Linked DNA regions of Cupriavidus necator. The protein of the gene in region 1 interacts with the protein of each later gene in a pairwise test. Links are inferred from orthologs where the notes say so. Each region holds a gene or a part of one and is shown on either strand. Other genes may lie near its edges. The genes, in order: lysA and I6H87_RS29325.

What was found.
Region 2: the proteins of lysA (region 1) and I6H87_RS29325 interact in binary tests that used the Escherichia coli proteins (3 or more experiments, as listed by UniProt). The link is inferred for Cupriavidus necator from one-to-one orthologs.

Annotation. Positions count from the first base shown.
Region 1 is NZ_CP066018.1:1,838,235-1,847,378, reverse strand. Bases 3,032-6,001 are described here. They hold lysA (diaminopimelate decarboxylase), read left to right. Parts: upstream 3,032-3,871; coding sequence 3,872-5,131; downstream 5,132-6,001. Other genes in these bases: msrP (protein-methionine-sulfoxide reductase catalytic subunit MsrP), read right to left, coding at 5,849-6,001; msrQ (protein-methionine-sulfoxide reductase heme-binding subunit MsrQ), read right to left, coding at 5,151-5,849; cyaY (iron donor protein CyaY), read right to left, coding at 3,155-3,490; I6H87_RS08605 (penicillin-binding protein 1A), read left to right, coding at 3,032-3,082. In the rest of the region: type IV pilus assembly protein PilM, read right to left, coding at 1-304; more of I6H87_RS08605, read left to right, coding at 707-3,031; more of msrP, read right to left, coding at 6,002-6,850; I6H87_RS08580 (anti-sigma factor family protein), read right to left, coding at 7,030-7,869; I6H87_RS08575 (RNA polymerase sigma factor), read right to left, coding at 7,866-8,408; I6H87_RS08570 (COG4315 family predicted lipoprotein), read right to left, coding at 8,436-8,876; c-type cytochrome biogenesis protein CcsB, read right to left, coding at 9,036-9,144. UniProt on the Escherichia coli protein: Specifically catalyzes the decarboxylation of meso-diaminopimelate (meso-DAP) to L-lysine. Is not active against the DD- or LL-isomers of diaminopimelate.
Region 2 is NZ_CP066019.1:2,280,701-2,289,734, forward strand. Bases 4,048-6,907 are described here. They hold I6H87_RS29325 (response regulator transcription factor), read right to left. Parts: upstream 5,909-6,907; coding sequence 5,186-5,908; downstream 4,048-5,185. Other genes in these bases: I6H87_RS29320 (sensor histidine kinase), read right to left, coding at 4,048-5,189; I6H87_RS29330 (ligand-gated channel protein), read left to right, coding at 6,158-6,907. Also shown: I6H87_RS29305 (fimbria/pilus outer membrane usher protein), read right to left, coding at 1-1,781; I6H87_RS29310 (fimbrial chaperone), read right to left, coding at 1,898-2,668; I6H87_RS29315 (fimbrial protein), read right to left, coding at 2,770-3,324; more of I6H87_RS29320, read right to left, coding at 3,741-4,047; more of I6H87_RS29330, read left to right, coding at 6,908-8,128; alpha,alpha-trehalase TreF, read right to left, coding at 8,297-9,034. UniProt on the Escherichia coli protein: Response regulator member of the two-component regulatory system CpxA/CpxR which responds to envelope stress response by activating expression of downstream genes including cpxP, degP, dsbA and ppiA.

The DNA.
Region 1 (9,144 bases):
GCTCGTCGTCGGACAGGTTGTCCGGCAGGCTGACCGTCTGTGACTCCGTCAGCATGGACGGCACGCCCAGCACCACGTCCTTCGAACGGATGCCGGCCTTGCCCAGCGCGCGTCTGAGCGCGATCCCGACGGCCTCGATATTGATGACGTTGCCATCGGCAACGGCGTTGCGGTCCAGCAGTTCGCTGGCGCATTTTTCCAGCCGATAGTCTTGCCTGCTGCCCCCTACGGACAGCTCGACTACCTTGACACTGGACGACCCGATATCCACACCGACCGTAGTCCGGCGTAGAAGCCCCGACAAAATGCCCCGACGCAAGGTGACCCCCTGACTTTTGAACTCGCCCCTGGCTTGAACGCTCTAATCGGGCGAGCCTTGTTTCTTGAATGAAACGTTTGCTCTTTTATGTTGGTCGATTCTCACAAAATCCAGCATCGGTGGCAATGTGCCGAACTGGCGCCGAGTTCTTTTTGAGAAGCCCCTCACCAATCCGTTGCCAAAACCCCACGGTCGTCGGGTTCCCTTCCGTGGGCGCTTGTGCGCCTGCCCGCACCCCTTTAGCTGCACGCAACAGCGCCGTGCGTGCACGCATTCGCCACATTACATCTTGTAACAGCGCGATAGCGGCGCCCGCACCACTGTACGCCCGGGCGGGCCGATGCCGGAAGATATAATCCCGGGCACCCCTGACTAGGTATTTCCCTTATGGCCACCGCACAACACAAGCCGTCCCACCCTGCCCGCCGTCCGATCTGGACGCGGCTCATGTTCTGGGCGGTCGGACTGGTTGTCGCCGGTGCCGTCGTGATTGCGCTGCTGCTCGGCTACGCGCTGCTGGTGGCCGCGCCCAACCTGCCTTCGCTGGACACCATCACCGACTACCGGCCCAAGATCCCGCTTCGCATCTATACCGCGGACAATGTGCTGATCGGCGAATTCGGCGAAGAGCGACGCAACTTCGTGCCCATCGCCGAGATTCCGGACGTGATGAAAAAGGCGGTCCTGGCGATCGAGGACGACCGCTTCTACGAGCACGGCGGCGTCGACTTCGTCGGCGTGCTGCGCGCCGGGCTGGCCAACCTGCGCGGCGGGCTGTCGCAGGGCGCCTCCACCATCACCATGCAGGTGGCGCGCAACTTCTTCCTGTCCAGCGAAAAGACCTACACGCGCAAGATCTACGAGATGCTGCTGGCGTACAAGATCGAGGCCAACCTGAACAAGGACCAGATCCTCGAGCTGTACATGAACCAGATCTATCTGGGGCAGCGCGCCTACGGCTTCGACAGCGCCGCGCGCGTGTATTTCGGCAAGTCGGTGCGCGACGTGACGCCGGCCGAGGCCGCCATGCTGGCCGGCCTGCCCAAGGCGCCGTCGGCGTACAACCCGGTGGTCAACCCGCGCCGCGCCAAGGTGCGCCAGGAGTACATCCTGCAGCGCATGCGCGACCTGGGCTATATCACGCCCGACCAGTACGAGCAGGCCGTGCATGCCGAGCTGAAGGTGCGCACCGAGGGCAACGAGTTCTCGACCCACGCCGAGTACGTCGCCGAGATCGTGCGCCAGCTGATGTACGCGCAGTACCGCGAAGAAACCTACACGCGCGGCCTGACGGTCTACACCACGCTGACCAAGCCGGACCAGGACGCCGCCTATGAGTCGGTGCGCTCCGGCATCATGAACTACGAGCGCAAGCACGGCTACCGCGGCCCCGAGGCCTTTATCGACCTGCCTTCCGACCCGGCCGAGCGCGAGCAGGCCATCGACGATGCGCTGGTCGAGCACCCGGGCAGCGGCGACCTGCGCTCGGCCGTGGTCACCAGCGTGTCGGCCAGGCAGGTGAAGGCGACGCTGCTGTCGGGCGAAGTGGCAACCATCGAGGGCTCGGCGCTGCGCTTTATCGCGCCGTCGCTGTCGTCCAACGCGCAACCCAAGATGAAGATGCGCCCCGGCGCGGTCATCCGCGTGACCCAGGACGAGAAAGGCAACTGGTCGGTGACCCAGCTGCCGGAAGTGGCCGCGGCGTTCGTGTCGATCAACCCGCAGGACGGCGAGATCCGTTCGATGGTGGGCGGCTTCGACTTCAACCGCAACAAGTTCAACCACGTGACCCAGGCCTGGCGCCAGCCGGGTTCCAGCTTCAAGCCGTTCATCTACTCGGCCGCGCTGGAAAAGGGCTTCTCGCCGGCCACGGTGATCAACGACGCACCGCTGACGATCGGCCCCGATACCGGCGGCCAGGTGTGGGAACCGAAGAACTATGACGGCCGCTTCGAGGGCCCGATGACCATGCGCCGCGCGCTGGCCAAGTCCAAGAACCTGGTCTCGGTGCGGATCCTGCGCGCGATCGGCACGCAGTACGCGCAGGACTACATCACGCGCTTCGGCTTCGAGGCCGACAAGCACCCGGCCTACCTGCCGATGGCGCTGGGCTCGGGTGCCGTGACGCCGCTGCAGATGGCGGGCGCGTACTCGGTGTTCGCCAACGGCGGCTACCGCATCAACCCGTACCTGATCCAGAAGGTGGTGGACGCGCGCGGCAACGTGATCTCCGAAACCCAGCCGCAACGCGCCGGCACCGACGCCGTGCGCGTGCTTGATGCACGCACCGCCTTTCTCGCCGACACCATGCTCCGCGACGTGGTGCGCATAGGCACCGCCAACAGCGCCAAGCAGCGCCTGGGCCGCAACGACCTGGCGGGCAAGACCGGCACCACCAACGACGCGGTCGATGCCTGGTTCGCCGGCTACACGCCCAACCTGGTGGCGATCGCCTGGATGGGATACGACCAGCCCAAGAGCCTGGGCGTGCGCGAAACCGGTGGCGGCCTGGCGCTGCCGATCTGGGTCGGCTACATGAGCAAGGCGCTCAAGGGCGTGCCGGAGTCTCCCGAGCGCCCGGCGCCGGAAGGCGTGCTGATGGTGGGCGGCGACTGGACCTTCGAAGAGAACGCCGGCGGCGCCGGGGTGGCTTCGGTGGGCCTGGGCGATCCGTGGCCGGGCAAGCCGGAGGAGTCGACCAACGCGCCGGCCGACACCGAGACCGAGAAGAAGAAGATCCTGGAGATGTTCGGCGGCGCCTGATCACGGCCGCCAGACAGCAGAAAGCCGGCCCACGAGGCCGGCTTTTCTTTTGCCCGCCAGGCAGGCTTTGCGTCAGCCCAGCGTGAGGGCCGCGCCGGCCTGCTCACTGACGTAGCCCGACAGCGCCGCGTACAGCTCGCCGCCGTTGCGGGTGTCGATCCAGCGCTCGCCGTCGCGGCGGAAGTGGAAGCCGCCGGCGCGCGCGGCCACCCACAGTTCCTGCATCGGCGCCTGGCTGTTGATGATGATCTTGGTGCCGTTCTCGAACTCCAGCTCCATCACGTTGCCGGTGCGGCTGATCTCAATATCGGCGTCGGCCGCGTCGGCGGCCGCCTCGACCGTGGCTTCGATGCGGTCCAGCTCCTGCGTGGCCAGGGCCAGGAACTCGCTTTCGCTCAAGGGGGGCATGCTAAACTCCGAGACCGCCGTTGCCGCCGCTGCCCGGACCGGGCGTACGTGGCGCGAACGGCTTTTTTGTTAAGAATCCTTCGGATGCCCGGCCGTTGCGCGTCGGACCATCCAACGCCTTGCCAACAGCCTAAAGGACGACCCGATGCTGCGTCGTGTTGCGATTGTATCGGCGTTTGCCGCCGCCCTTGCGATGCCCCTACTGGGCGGATGCGGCATCCGCGGGCCGCTGACCATGCCCAAAGTGCCGCCCGAGCCGACCCCGCCGACCGTGACGGATCCGGGCCTGGGCCGCGCCGATGCCATGCCGGGCCCGCCCGCCACCCCTGCCCCCGCCGCGCAGCCAGCCTCGTCTCCTGCCGCCCCCACCACCCGATAACCATGACCGCATTTTTCCATCGCCAGGACGGCGCGCTTGCCGTCGAGCAGGTGCCGCTGGCGCGCATCGCCGCTGAATTCGGCACGCCCACCTATGTGTACTCGCGCGCGGCGCTGACCGCAGCCTACCAGGCCTACGCCGCCGCCTGCCAGGGCCGCAAGGCGCAGGTCCAGTACGCCATGAAGGCAAACTCCAACCTGGCGGTGCTGCAGGTGTTTGCCAAGCTCGGCGCCGGCTTCGACATCGTCTCGGGCGGCGAACTCAAGCGCGTGCTGGCCGCCGGCGGCGACCCGCGCAAGGTAGTGTTCTCGGGCGTGGGCAAGAGCGCGGCGGAAATGGAACTGGCGCTGGCACATGACGTGCGTTGCTTCAATGTCGAGTCGATCCCCGAGCTGGACCGCCTCAACGAAGTGGCCGGCCGCGTGGGCAAGCGTGCGCGCGTGTCGCTGCGCATCAACCCGGACGTGGATGCCAAGACGCACCCGTATATCTCCACCGGCCTGAAGGGCAACAAGTTCGGCATCGCCTTCGAGGACGTGCTGCCGACCTACCGCGCCGCGGCCGCGCTGCCGCACCTGGAAGTGACTGGCATCGACTGCCATATCGGATCGCAGATCACCGAGGTCGAGCCCTATCTGGAAGCACTGGACAAGGTGCTGGACGTGGTCGAGGCGCTCGAGCGCGACGGCATCCGCCTGGAGCATATCGACGTGGGCGGCGGCCTGGGCATCACCTACACCGACGAAACCCCGCCGGACATCACCGGCTTTGCCACCACGCTGCTGGAACGCGTGGCCGCGCGCGGCCACGGCCACCGCGAGGTGCTGTTCGAGCCGGGCCGCTCGCTGGTGGGCAACGCCGGCGTGCTGCTGACGCAGGTGGAGTTCCTCAAGCCCGGCGCGGCCAAGAACTTCTGCATCGTCGATGCCGCCATGAACGACCTGGCACGCCCGGCCATGTACGAGGCCTACCACCGCATCGAGCCGGTGGTGCTGCGCGACGCGCAAGCGGCGACCTACGACATCGTCGGCCCGGTGTGCGAATCCGGTGACTGGCTCGGCCGCGACCGCGCGCTCGCGGTGCAGCCGGGCGACCTGCTGGCAGTGATGTCGGCCGGCGCCTACGGCTTCACCATGAGCTCCAACTACAACACCCGTCCGCGCGCCGCCGAAGTGATGGTCGATGGCGCCAGCGTGCACCTGGTGCGCGAGCGCGAACTGGTCGAGGACCTGTTCCGCGACGAGCGCCTGCTGCAGGACTAAGACCCCAAGCCCGGCCCGCCTACGCGGCGGGCTGGCGCGCCCCCGCGGGCTTGCGCAGCCGCCACCACAGCCGCATCCCCAGCAACACGAACACCACCGCCGCATAGATCGACACTTCGCCAAAGTCGTTCTTGCCCGCCTTGTGCCACCAGTAGTGCAGGATGGCCAGCACCGCAATCGCATAGACCAGCTTGTGCAGCGCCTGCCAGCGCTTGCCGCCCAGCCAGCGCACCATGCCATTGGTGGAAGTCAGCGCCAGCGGAATCATCAGCATGAAGGCGGTGAAACCCACCGTGATGAAGGGCCGCTTGTACACGTCCTTGATCATGTAGGCGAGGTCAAAGCCGCGGTCCACCCCGATCCACAGCAGGAAGTGCTGCAGGCCGTAGAAGAACGCGAACAGGCCCAGCATGCGCCGCAGCTTGATCAGCCAGTTCCAGCCAGTGAGGCGGCGCATCGGGGTGATGGTCAGCGTCAGGCACAGCATCACCAGCGTCCAGGTGCCGGTGGAGCGCGTCACGAATTCAAGCGGATTGGCGCCGAACTGCTCCGTGGCACCCAGGTACAGCAGCCGTACGAACGGCAGCAGCGCCAGCAGCCAGACCGCAAGCTTGAGCGCGCGCACGCGCTGCGGCGACAGCGTGGCCAGGCCGGCCGGCTTGCGCGCCGCCACGGCGGCGGCGCTGGTGGAAGAGGTAGCCATGCGCTCGCCTTGCATCAGAAGAACTTCTTCAGGTCCATGCCCTGGTACAGCGACGCCACCTGCTGGCCGTAGCCATTGAACGGCAGGGTCTTGCGCTTGGGTGCGAACAACGCGCCAAAGCCGCTGCCGCGCTCCTCGCCGATCCGGCGCTCGGTGGCCTGGCTCCAGCGCGGATGGTCCACGTCCGGATTCACGTTCGAATAGAAGCCGTATTCCTGCGGCGCGGCCAGGTTCCAGCTGGTGGGCGGCTGCTTGTCGACAAAGCGGATCTTCACGATCGACTTGGCGCTCTTGAAGCCGTACTTCCACGGCACCACCATGCGCACCGGCGCGCCGTTCTGGTTGGGCAGGACCTCGCCGTACAGGCCGAAGGTCAGCAGCGCCAGCGGGTGCATGGCCTCGTCCATGCGCAGGCCCTCACTGTACGGCCAGTCGAGCACGCCGCTGCTGACGCCGGGCATCTGCTTCTTGTCGGCCAGCGTGATGAACTGGATGTACCTGGCACCAGGCTGCGGCTCGACGCGCCGGATCAGCTCGGCCAGCGGGTAGCCGACCCACGGGATCACCATCGACCAACCCTCCACGCAGCGCAGGCGGTAGACGCGCTCTTCCATTGCCGCCAGCTTCATCAGCTCGTCCAGGTCATAGACCTTGGGCTTCTTCACCAGCCCCTCCACCGACACCTGCCATGGGCGCGGGCGCAGCGTGCCGGCGTTGCGCGCCGGGTCGGACTTGTCGGTGCCGAATTCGTAGAAGTTGTTGTAGGTGGTGACGTCCTCGAAGGGCGTGCGCTTGTCGGTGATGACATAGGCGTTGTTGGGCGTGGCGGCCAGCTTCTGGCCGTGCTGCCCCTGCGCCAGGGCCTGGCGCGCAAACCACGGCGCCAGCGTGCTGCCGGCTGCGCCGGCCGCGGCCAGCGCCAGCATGCGGCGGCGCGCTTCGAAGACGTGACGGGGCGTGACCTCGCCGGCGGCGATATCGCCGCCGCGCAGCCATTTGGGGGAAGGGATCAGCATGGTTTTCCTCGTTGCCTGGCCGTGCCGGCGCCGGTCGCGCCCACACGCTTGCAGGATTGGACTCTGGCCTTGGTCGGAGAGTGCTGGCCAGTCCTGACAGTTTTTTGTGCCTGCGTCGGAATGCCGCGGGTCATGAGGCGCCAGGCGCACGCAATGTGCCGCCTGCACCTCGCGCGCGGCTATCCGCCCTGGTATTGCTGGTACACCATCTGAGCCACCGTGAGCAGCCGCGCCCGCTCCAGCGGGCCCGCCAGCGCAAAGCCCAGGTCGCGGTCGATCCAGTAGAAGGCCATCATCGGGTCGCGGCCGGCGGCTGGCCGCCTGGAGCCTGCGCCTGGCATGCGCTCGACGCGGAAGCCCGTATCGGGCGTGCCCTGTGCCATGCGCCGCAACTGCAGCGACAGGCGCGTACCGTCGTCCGCTTCATACATCAGGATGGCCGACGGGCCGCCTTCGGCCACGCCCAGGCGGCCGCCAATCAGGTGGAAGCCCTGCGCGCGCAGGTCCGGCACCTGCAGCGCCGTGCCCAGGCGCTTGGACAGCCATGCGATCAGATGGGCCTCTTCCGTCGCCGCGACTTCAACCGGGTGGCGCATTTCCGGAGCGTAGACCGCGTGCGTCGCCAGCGCCTCGCGCGCAAAGCGCTCGCCGGGCGCCAGCACCAGCGTGCTGCCGCCAAGGCGGTCATGCGCCCGCCAGCCGAGAGCGCCGCCCACCGCCAGCAGCGCCACCGACGCGCAGGTGGCCGCCAGCGCCATCGCCCAGCGCGGCCTGGTTCGCGCGGCATTGCGCTTGCGATCTCCGTGCAGCCCCGGCGGCAAGGCCGCGAGCGGTACGGGTTCGTTCAGTACGGGATCCAGCGCCCCGTGCAGGGCATCGGCCTGCCTGCGCCAGACTGCGACCTGTGCCGCCGCCTCCGGGTGCTGCGCCAGGTACGCCTCCACGGCGGCGCGCCGCGCGCCGGAAAGCTGGCCATCGGCGTAGGCATGTAGATCGGCTTCGTGGATGGCGGACATCATTTCACCCGCTGCAGGGGCTTGCCGGAAGCTGCCGGCACGGCAGCGGGCGCCTTGCCGTCGAGCAGCCGCCGCATCTGCTCGCGCGACCGCGCCAGGCGCGACATCACCGTGCCCTGCGGAATATCGAGCACGCGCGCGGCCTCGGCGTACGTCAGTTGTTCCAGGCTGACCAGCAGCAGCACCGCGCGCTGCGCCTCCGGCAGTTGCGCCAGCGCCTGCACCAGGTCACGGCGCAGGCCGGGGTCGTCAGCGGGGGCGCTGACCTCGGGCAGCGTCTCGGTGGTGACCACCAGTTCCTTCCTGCGCACGGTATTCAGGCGCAGGCGGTGCATCAGGGTCAGCAGCCACGGCAGCAGGCCATCGGCGCCGTCGCCCCACCAGGCGCCGGGGCGCAGGCGGAAGCGCCAGCGGTAGCGCAGCGCGCGCTCGAGCGTGTCCTGCACCAGGTCGTCGGCCAGCGCCGCGTCGCCGGTGAGGCCGCGCGCATGGCGCCGCAGCCGCGGCGCCAGCGCGACGAGCTGGCCGTCAAACCCTTCCATGCTGTGGCTGCGGTGGCTGCCGAAGCGTCAGGGCTTGGCCACGTGCCAGACGTTGTTGAGGTTGTCGCCGGTGCGGTCGCCCGGCTTGGCGTCCTTGGCAAAGCGGTACAGCGGCATGCCGCGGTACGCCCACTGCTTGCCGCCGTCATCGCGCGTGATGATGGTGTACTGGCCCGACGCATTGCTGCCAGGCGCGGCCATCAGCGGCGGCCAGTTGGTGGCGCACGGGCCATTGCAGGCGCTCTTGCCGCTGCCGGCGGTGTCGCGGTCGAAGGTGTACAGCGTCAGGCCCTGCGGATCGGTCAGCACGCCACTGGTCACCTTCACCGTGGGCGGCAAGTTGCCGGCGCCGCCGCCACCGCCCAGGCCCATGCCGGAACAACCGGCGAGCAGGACAGCCGCACAGCCGAGCGCGAGCGCGGCGGGACGAACGAGGGATGCTGCAGTGGTAAGACGCACACGTGCCATGATCTTGTTCTCCATGCAAACCGGTGCCGCCAGCCGGCACCGCTCCTCAAGTAAACACCGGATGTGACGCCTTTATTCCATGGGCATCCAGAAAAATTGAAAAAAGACGAAAAAAAACCTGCCCGGAGGCAGGTTCTTGCATTGCAGCATGGCGCCGCGTCACAGTTCGCCGTAGCTGTGCAGGCCCGACAGGAACATGTTGACGCCCAGGAACGCAAAGGTCGTCACCAGCAGGCCGACCAGCGCCCACCAGGCCGCCACCGTGCCG
Region 2 (9,034 bases), on another replicon or contig:
GTCATCGAGTACGGCGCGTGCTGACCCTTGCCCAGCGGGATACCCACGTTGAGCATCACCCGGGTGTCCCACTTGCCTGAGCCGACGTTGAACTGGCGCGACGCCGAGACGCCATAGTTGATGCGCTTGTAGCTGTTGTTATAGCCCGCCTGGAACTGGGTATCGGAACCGCCGCGGTTCCAGTAGTTCTGCGTGGAGCCGGACAGGTAGAACGAGCCATAGCCTTGCGGCAGCATCTGGTTGATGGTCACCTGCAGGCGCCCGCGCTGGATGCCGCCGAGGAACGTGCCAGGGCCCAGGCCGCGCTGGTCCAGGTCGCGCAGCGCCATGGCATCGGTCATGCTCAGGTAGCCGCTGCTGGAATAGCGGTAGGCGGCCAGCGTCAGGTTGGTGTTGGTCGGTGCCACCAGCTTGCTGTACGACAGCCGCATGCTCTGGCCGCTCCGGTTGGGTGCATTCTGCAGGTTGGTCCAGGCCTGGGTCACGTCGGCGCCAAAGGCGCCGAAGTCCGTGTTCAGCGCCCCGCCGCCCATCACCGCCGTGTAGTCCTGTGCCGCGATGACGCCGCCGTAGCCGGTCAGCATATTGCTGATGCCGTGCTGAACGGTTGCCTGCATCAGCATCGGCCTGCTCTGGATCGACGTATTGCGGTACTGGCCGACGGTCACGCTGTAGCGCGTGACGCCCGGGCGCAGCGCATTGACGGCTGCGGCGTAGGGCACGCGCGAGGTATGGACGCTGCCATCGGCTTCCGTGACCACCACCTCGAGATCGCCGCCGTAGCCGGTCGGATACAGGTCATTGATCTCGAATGCGCCGGGGGCAACCGTGGTTTCGTAGATGGTGTTGCCGCCCTGGCGGACCTGCACGCGGGCGTTGCTGTTGGCAATGCCATGGACCACCGGCGCATAGCCGCGCTGGGATTCCGGGTACATCCGGTCGTCGCTGGCAATCTGCACGCCACGGAAGCCGAAACTGTCGAACAGGGTGCCGTCGGTGAAGGCATCGCCGATGATCAGCTGGCTCCTGATCGGCGCAATCGAGCGCTGCAGGTTGGTCTGCACGCTCTGGTAGCGCGTGCCCTCGACGTCGCCGTGCGTCAGGTTGCCCAGATGGCGAAAGCGCCAGCCACCGAAGTTGAGTCCGGCGTTCACCCCGACGTAGCTCTGCGTGGTCGATATCCCGCTGGAGTCGGAGTGATAGACGTTGGCGTTGTACTGCAGGCGCGCCGCGGTCACGCCTTCGTCCCAGTACTTGGGATCGACATAGCCGCGCGCCGAGCGCGACATGGCGATCTGCGGCACCGAGACGTCCAGGCGCTGCTCGCCGTTGTCGAAGCTGGCCGTGGCATCGGGGATCAGGTCGGGCAGCGACACGCACCCCGTGTCCAGCCGCGCCGACGCCTCCGGTGACAACCTGGCCAGGTCCACGCCCATGCGCTCGATCGCGGCACGGTCAAAGCACGGCTGCACGTTGCGGCTGTCTTCGCCCACCTGGCGCATCGTCACTTCGGCACGGCCCAACCAGACCTGGTTGACGTACAGCTCTGCGCGATAGTTGCCCGGCAAGGCCACGTTGCCCTTGTTGAAGCGGCTCGCGTCGATGCGGGCACCGCCGGGCTGCTGCAGGAAGGTGTCGTTGAATTCCACTTCCGCCACCAGCGTCGGCGCGCTGTTACCACCGGGCGCGGCCCATGCCCCCACGCCGGCGAACAAGGACAATACCACCGCACTGGCCGGACGCAGCCGGGACGGGAAGGAAGAGGTCTTCTGGGTTTTCATGGGTTTATGCCGGATATCTGGCCTTGCGCGGGCAAGACTTGCCCCTGCCGCTGGTTGCGGCATCGTCAATCGGAGAAATCAGCTCGGAAGAACGCCGGACGCGGCCCGGCGTGTGGTCAGCGCGAAGCGGCCTTGGTGGCGCTGCTGCCCAGTGCGGCTTCGCCGCTTACGGCGCCGCCGTAGTCATTGATGGCCTTGTAGCGAACCCTGGCTTCGGTGCCTTGCGCAACATCGCCGGTCAGCGGGAACGTTTTGGCTTCGCCCGGGCCGACCATGCCGCCTTCTTCAAACTTCGCGGTCTTGCCGCCGCCAACCAGTTCGAGGTTGGCGAAAGAAACGTGATACTTGCTGGGGTTGCTTGCCTCAAGCGCCGGCTTGCCGCCTGCATGGGTGACGCGCCAGCTGATGCTGCCAGGGGCGTCGTCGGCGTTGCCCTCCAGGCCCGCGGGGCGGAAGAAAAGCTTGATGCGCGAGCGGAAAGCCAGCTGCAGCTTGTTGACATCGGCTTCTTCGGCGGTGGGCTTTGGCGGGATCTCCAGCACATTGAGCCAGAACACGGATTCGCGGTCCTGCGGCAGTGGCTCGCCGGTGTAGATGATGCGCAGCGTCTGGCCCTTTTTCGGGTCGATGCGCGACACCGGCGGCGTCACGGTGAACGGTACGTCGATGGACGACGGCGCAGCCTTCGCGTCGCCCTTGTCGATCCACGCCTGCGTCAACGCCGGCGACTGACCTTCGTTGGTCAGCTTGATCGTGGTCTCGGTGTCTTTTGCCTTGTAGATGACCCGCGTGCCCGCTATGACCACGGAAGCTTGCGCGTGCAGCGCGCTCATGAGCCCCAGCGCAATCACGCCGGCGGAAATCAGGGACTTGATGGACGTTTTCATGATGGTTGCAGCGGACTTGACCGGGTGAAGCGGCACACACTCAATATTCGGAAGGCGCGGAGCGCGCCGGTAACACGCTCCGCGCCCTGTGGTACCAGGGCTTACTGGTAAGCGATCGAGTACATCACGGTCGAGTTGGCGGCACCGGCCGTTGCCGCGCCAGTTGCGTAGTACTGTGCGTAGTACTCCAGCTTGGCCGCGCCGCTGTTGATGGCGACTACGCCGGAATTCTGCGCGGCGTCGGCAAAGCCGGCCTTGATCGGGCTGTTATCGGTGCCGCCGTTCAGCAGGCGGATCTGCACGTTGGTGGCGCCGCCGGCGTCCACGATCAGGTTACCGGTGGTGGTGTCGGTGGTCGGGCCAGCCTCGAAGTAGGTATGCACGTTGCCGGTGTTCGGCGTGCAGTTGGTCAGGGCGATATAGAACGGCGTCTGGCCAGCGGTGTCACCAGCCTGGACCAGGGTGGAGGCCGAAACGGTCGGCAGTGTCACGGTAAAGTTCTTGCTGCCCGTGCCGTTGCCGTTGATCGTGCAGGTCTGGGCGGTGATCTGCCCGTTGAAGGTGATCTGGCCGTCGGCATTTGCGGCATGTGCAAACTGCGCGCCCATGGCGGTACCGGCGACGATCAGAGCAGCGAGGAGCTTGGTATGGGTCATGATGGGTGATTCAAATAAGTTGATAGGTAGATGGCTTTCGGATCCAACGGATCCCGCCCCGCCCCGTGCCGCCATTGAACCGCCAGATCTGTGTTGCAGTTGCCGGTTGCCCCGGGGACAGCTGAACTATATGTATGGCACCTAATGCCACCAATCAGGCAAGCCTTAGATCTTGCTCGGAATTTTTTCCTTTGCCGCGAACAGCTCGCCGTGGTTCTTATGCGTCATGAGGTGTAAATCTGACTTGCCGGCGCAAGGCAGATGTGCCTGCGAAGAGCCTGGACGGTGAGGAGACAGGCGCCGGATTGATCTGCATCATGGCAGCCGCATTGAAGCGCCGCATCTACGCCAAAGGGTACGCGCCGCTTGCAGCGGCTGCATGGTGCAAAGGCCATCTCCGCAGCATCCGTCCGCCCTTAACTGGCCAAAGTCCCGGCCGTGCCAACAGCGCCGTCACACGTCCTGCGCGGCAGGCAGACCTGCAGCGCCAGCCCGCGCGGCGCCACGTTGTGCGCCGACACCGTGCCGCCATGCGCGGCAATGCCCGCCTGCGCGATGCTGAGACCCAGTCCCGCCCCGGTCGGATGCCCCGGACCGCTGCGTACGCGGTAGAAGGGTTCGAACAGGCTCGCCAGCGCGTCTTGCGGAACGCCGGGCCCGCCGTCGACGATGGCGATCCGGATCGCCGTCTCATCAGCCTGCAGCGTCACGGTCACGGGCGCGGGGGGGTCGGTGTACCGGATCGCATTGCGCAGGATGTTCTCGATGGCGCTGCCCAGCGTCGCGGCATCTGCGTCGACGATCAGTTCATCCGGGGGAGTCCAGCAGATCGCCACGCCCCGGGCCGCGGCTTCGAAGCGGGCATCGGTGACGATGACGTCGAGCAGTTCCGCCAGGTCGATCGGGCGGAGCACCGGCGCCATCGCATGCAGCCGCGCCAGCTGCAGCGTGCGTTCGACCAGCGCGTCGAGCCGTTCCGTCTCGCGCTCGATGCGCTCGAACTGCAGGTCGAGCATGGCATCGCGCCGCCGCGCCAGTTCCAGCGACAGGCGCAGCCGCCCCAGCGGCGACCGCAGTTCATGCGCGATATTGCGCAGCAGCTGCTCGCGCCAGTCCATCAGGCGCTGCAGGCGGTCGGCCATGGCATCGAAATCGCGCGCGAGCTGGCCCAGCTCGTCGGCGCGGCGGGCCAGCACGGGCGGCGTGCGCGTGGCCAGCTCGCCGTCGGCAAGCGCTTGCGTGGCTTCGCGCAGGCGCCGCACGGGGCCGGTGACATGCCGCGTCAGCGCCCAGCACAGCGGCGCCGAGACGGCCAGCGCGAACAGGCCTAGGGAGAGCACCACAGGCGACAGGTGCAGCACCTCCCAACGCGACGAATCGAACGGCAGGAACAGCATCAGGAGCTCGCCGCCTTGCGGCAGCGCGATGGGTTGCGGGTCCCACCATGACACGCGCGCGCCAGGCCCGGGCACATGCGCGACAGCATGGCCGATCAACCCCGCGCGCCACATCGGCACCAGCCGGTCGGCCAGGCGGTTGCGCAGCCGCGCCGGCAACGGGCGGCCCAGCAGTTCCTGCAGCGTGTCGTCGACAATGTAGATGTCCAGCGCCGAGGCGTGCGAATCGATCGCCCGCAGCCAGCGCTCGAGTCCGGGGCGCCCCTGGGTCTGGGCGACTTCCAGCGCATCCTCGGTCAGCACCGCGGGGCTCAGGCCATCGAGCGCGTCGAAGCGGTACCAGGCCACCGCGGCCGTCAGCGCCATGCCGATGCCGACGATCGCGGCCATGCCCAGCCAGAAGGTCAGGAAGTTGCGCCAGAACAGCGGCAGCGGAAACAGCGCGCGCACGCGGCGGCGCCAGTTCACGGCGCCTGCACCAGCAAATAGCCCTGCCCGCGCAGGTTGCGGATCAGCAGCGGCGAAGTGATGCCGTCCAGCGCCAGCTTGCGGCGCAGCGCGCTGATATGCGTGTCGAGGCTGCGGTCGTAGCGTTCCGGCGCGCGGCCCAGCGCGAACCGGCCGATCTCGGCGCGCGCAACCACCCGGCCCGGCGCCCGCATCAGGATTTCCAGCACGCGCTGCTCGGCCCCGGTCAGCGGCGCCTCGGCGTTGCCGTGGATGGCCAGGCCTGATGCCAGGTTCAGGCGCAGCGCGCCAGCCTCCAGCCACGGCGCCTGTGCGGGCGCGGCAGGCGCGGCGCGGTGGAAACGGCGCAGCACCGCATGCATGCGCGCCTTGAGCTCGCGCGGGCTGAACGGCTTGCTCAGGTAGTCGTCGGCGCCCAGTTCCAGCCCCAGCACGCGGTCGGCTTCATCGCCGTGCGCGGTGAACATGATCACCGGGCGCTGCGAGCGCGCGCGGTGCAGCCTGAGCAGGTCCAGGCCGTTGCCGTCGGGGAGCATCAGGTCCAGCAGGGCGACGTCGTAGTCGTTGCGGGCCAGCAGGGTCTCGCCCTGCTGGCGGGTGTGCGCCAGCGTGACGGTGCAGTGATCGGGCTCCAGGTACTCGCGCAGCATCTGCGCCAGTTCCAGGTCGTCGTCGATCAGCAGCACGCGCGCGAGCGGCGTGTGGAAGCACATCAGCATGCAGCTTGCCGGGGCCTTGCGGACGTGGACGTGGCCGCCGGTCCCCGGTTCCGTCAAGAAACGTCAAGAAAACAAAAGCTATCCAAAGTGACTGGTAGGCACCTTCATCTCGAATTTTAATATGAGAATGATTGTTATTTACAGAAGACAGGGAAAATGATGAAGTTCAGGCAGGTCGCCGGGATCGGGGCGGCAACAAGAGCGGCGGCAGGGTTGCCAGCACCGGCGGGCGTACAACGGGGTCAATGGATGCGGATGCTGGCGGCGGCATGCGCCGCCTCCGGCATGACGGGAGCCTGGGCACAGGCGCAGGCGCTGAAGACGGAAGCCACCCTCGCCACCGTGGTGGTGACGGCGGCCGGCAGTGAGCAGGACATCCGCGACGCGCCCGCGTCGATCAGCGTGGTCACGCGCAAAGACCTGGAGAACAAGGCCTATCGCGACATCAACGATGCGCTGGTGGAAGTGCCAGGCGTAATCGTCAGCGGCGGCGGCGACCGGACCGACATCAGCCTGCGCGGCATGGGCGCCAAGTACACCCAGATCCTGATCGACGGCAAGCGCCAGAACTCGCGTGAGACCCGCACCAACTCCGACTCGTCCGGCGTGGAAAGCAGCTGGACGCCGCCGCTGTCCGCGATCGAGCGCATCGAGGTGGTGCGCGGGCCGATGTCGTCGCTGTACGGCTCCGACGCCATGGGCGGTGTGATCAACATCATCACGCGCAAGGTGCCCAGGACGTGGACGGGCGAGTTGCGCGGCGACGCCACGCTGCAGGAGAACAGCGACTCCGGCAATCTCTACCAGGGCAACTTCTACCTGGCCGGGCCGCTCAAGAGCGAGCTGCTGGGCCTGCAGCTGTACGGCCAGAGCACGCACCGCATCGAAGACGATATCGACTACGGCTTCCGCGGCCGCCGCGCCGAGAGCCTGACCGCCAAGCTGGCGCTGACGCCCACGCGCAACCACGACATCGTGTTCGAGGCCACCGGCATGCGCCAGCTGCGCAGCGAGACCGTGGGCAAGACCGTGCCGCCGCTGCCGCCCGGCACCGCCTGCCCGCGCTCCGGCTGCCCCACCTCCTCCGAGACCGACTACCGCAGCGAGAAGTACGCGCTGTCGCATACCGGCCGCTGGGGCTTCGGCGTCTCCGACAGCTATATCCAGCAGGAGGAGTTCGACAACCGCAGCCGCCGGATGAAGATCAAGAACCTGGACCTGCGCACCAGCTGGGCCATGCCACTGGGCAACCATATGCTGTCGGTTGGCGGCGAATACCTGAACCAGCGCCTGAACGACCAGACCGGCAACCAGATCGCCGGCGGCCCGAACCAGGTCGAGCGCTACCAGTGGGCGCTGTTTGCCGAGGACGAGTGGCGCCTGGCGCAGAGCTTTGCCCTGACCGGCGGCGTGCGCATGGATCACGACCAGAACTTCGGCCAGCACTACAGCCCGCGCTTGTACGGCGTGTGGCATGCGGCCGAGCGCTGGACGGTCAAGGGCGGGGTGTCGACCGGCTTCCGTGCGCCGGACCTGCGCCAGACCGTGGCCGGCTGGGGCCAGACCAGCCGCGGCGGCAATATGTACGGCAACCCCGACCTGAAGCCCGAGACGATGTTGTCGCAGGAACTGGGCCTGCTCTATGACAAGGGCAACGGCCTGCAGGCGGGCGTGACGCTGTTCAACAACGACTTCAAGGACAAGATCACGCGCGTCGCCTGCCCGGCCACGCAGTGCACCGACGCACCTAACCGGTTCGGCGCCAACCCGACCACCTACATGAACGTGGACCGCGCCTACTCGCGCGGGGTGGAAGCCAGCCTGCGCTGGCCGATCGCGCAAGCGTGGTCGCTGACCGGCAGCTATACCTATACCAAGTCGGAACAGAAGAGCGGCCAGTACCAGGGCCAGCCGCTGAACCAGTTGCCGATGCACCTGCTGGTGGCCACGCTGAACTGGCGGCCGAGCGAGAAGATCAACGCCTGGGCGCGCGTCAACTACCGCGGCAAGGAAAGCCAGCCGATCACGGGGCCGTCATCCAGCACCGTGGTGGCGCCGTCGTACACCTTTGTCGACCTGGGGGCGACCTACACGGTTACCAGGAACGTGTCGGTGTTTGCCGGGATCTACAACCTCTTCGACAAGCAGGTGAACTACACCGACTATGGGCATGTCGAGGATGGGCGCCGGTACTGGATGAGTGTGTCCGTGAAATTTTGAAGGTGGCTGTTCTTGTTGTTGCCATGCGATTCGGCTGTGGCTCTTGGCAGGCGTGGGCTGTTTCGCCGGCGCAGCCGGCGAAACAGCCCAGTCAAGAGCGACACCCCGACCGCATTGAGCAGCAATCCCCAAATCCCCCCAACGCGATGCAAGCGCAGTGTGCCCACCTCAGCTCGCCAAATCATCCGCCCGGCATCTTGCCGGCACCTCTCCGTATAGAGCCATCAACGCGCCGGCAATCGCGTTGGTCCAGCCAAAGCCATCCTGCAACGGATACTCGCCCCCGCCCCCTCCCCGGGCCGGCCCTTCGATATGCCGGATGCGGTATTTCTCCACCAGCTTGCATTCATGGGTGTAGAGACTGGCCACGGTCGCCAGCCAGCGCTGCGCAATCTCACGCGCCAGGTCGTCATGGCCATAGCGTGCCAGCCCGCGCACGGCCAGCCATTGCAGTGGCGCCCAGCCATTGGGATGGTCCCATTGCTGGCCCGAAGCACATTCCGTGGTGGCCAGCCCGCCGTCAACCAGCAGCCGGTCCTTCACCGCCTGCGCCACGGCTTGCGCCTGCGACGGCAGCGCAAGACCGAGATAGAGCGGCATCACCATTGCCGCGGTCAGGCACAGCCGCGGCGCGCCGCGGCACCAGTCGTAGTCGACAAAGGCGCCCGCGGTGTCGTTCCACATGTATTGCAGGATGGCTGCCTCGCGCCGCTGCGCCGCCACGCGGTAAGCCTCCGCCGCGGCATCGCCCGCCTGCTCGCACAGCACGGCGAGGCGCGTTTCCAGGTGCCAGAGCAATGCGTTGAGGTCGACCGGCAGCATCGCCGTGGTCCGGATGGTGGCAAGGTCCGCGGGCTGGCCGGTGGGCGTGGATGGCGAATCGAGCCAGCGCGAGCTGAAGTCCCA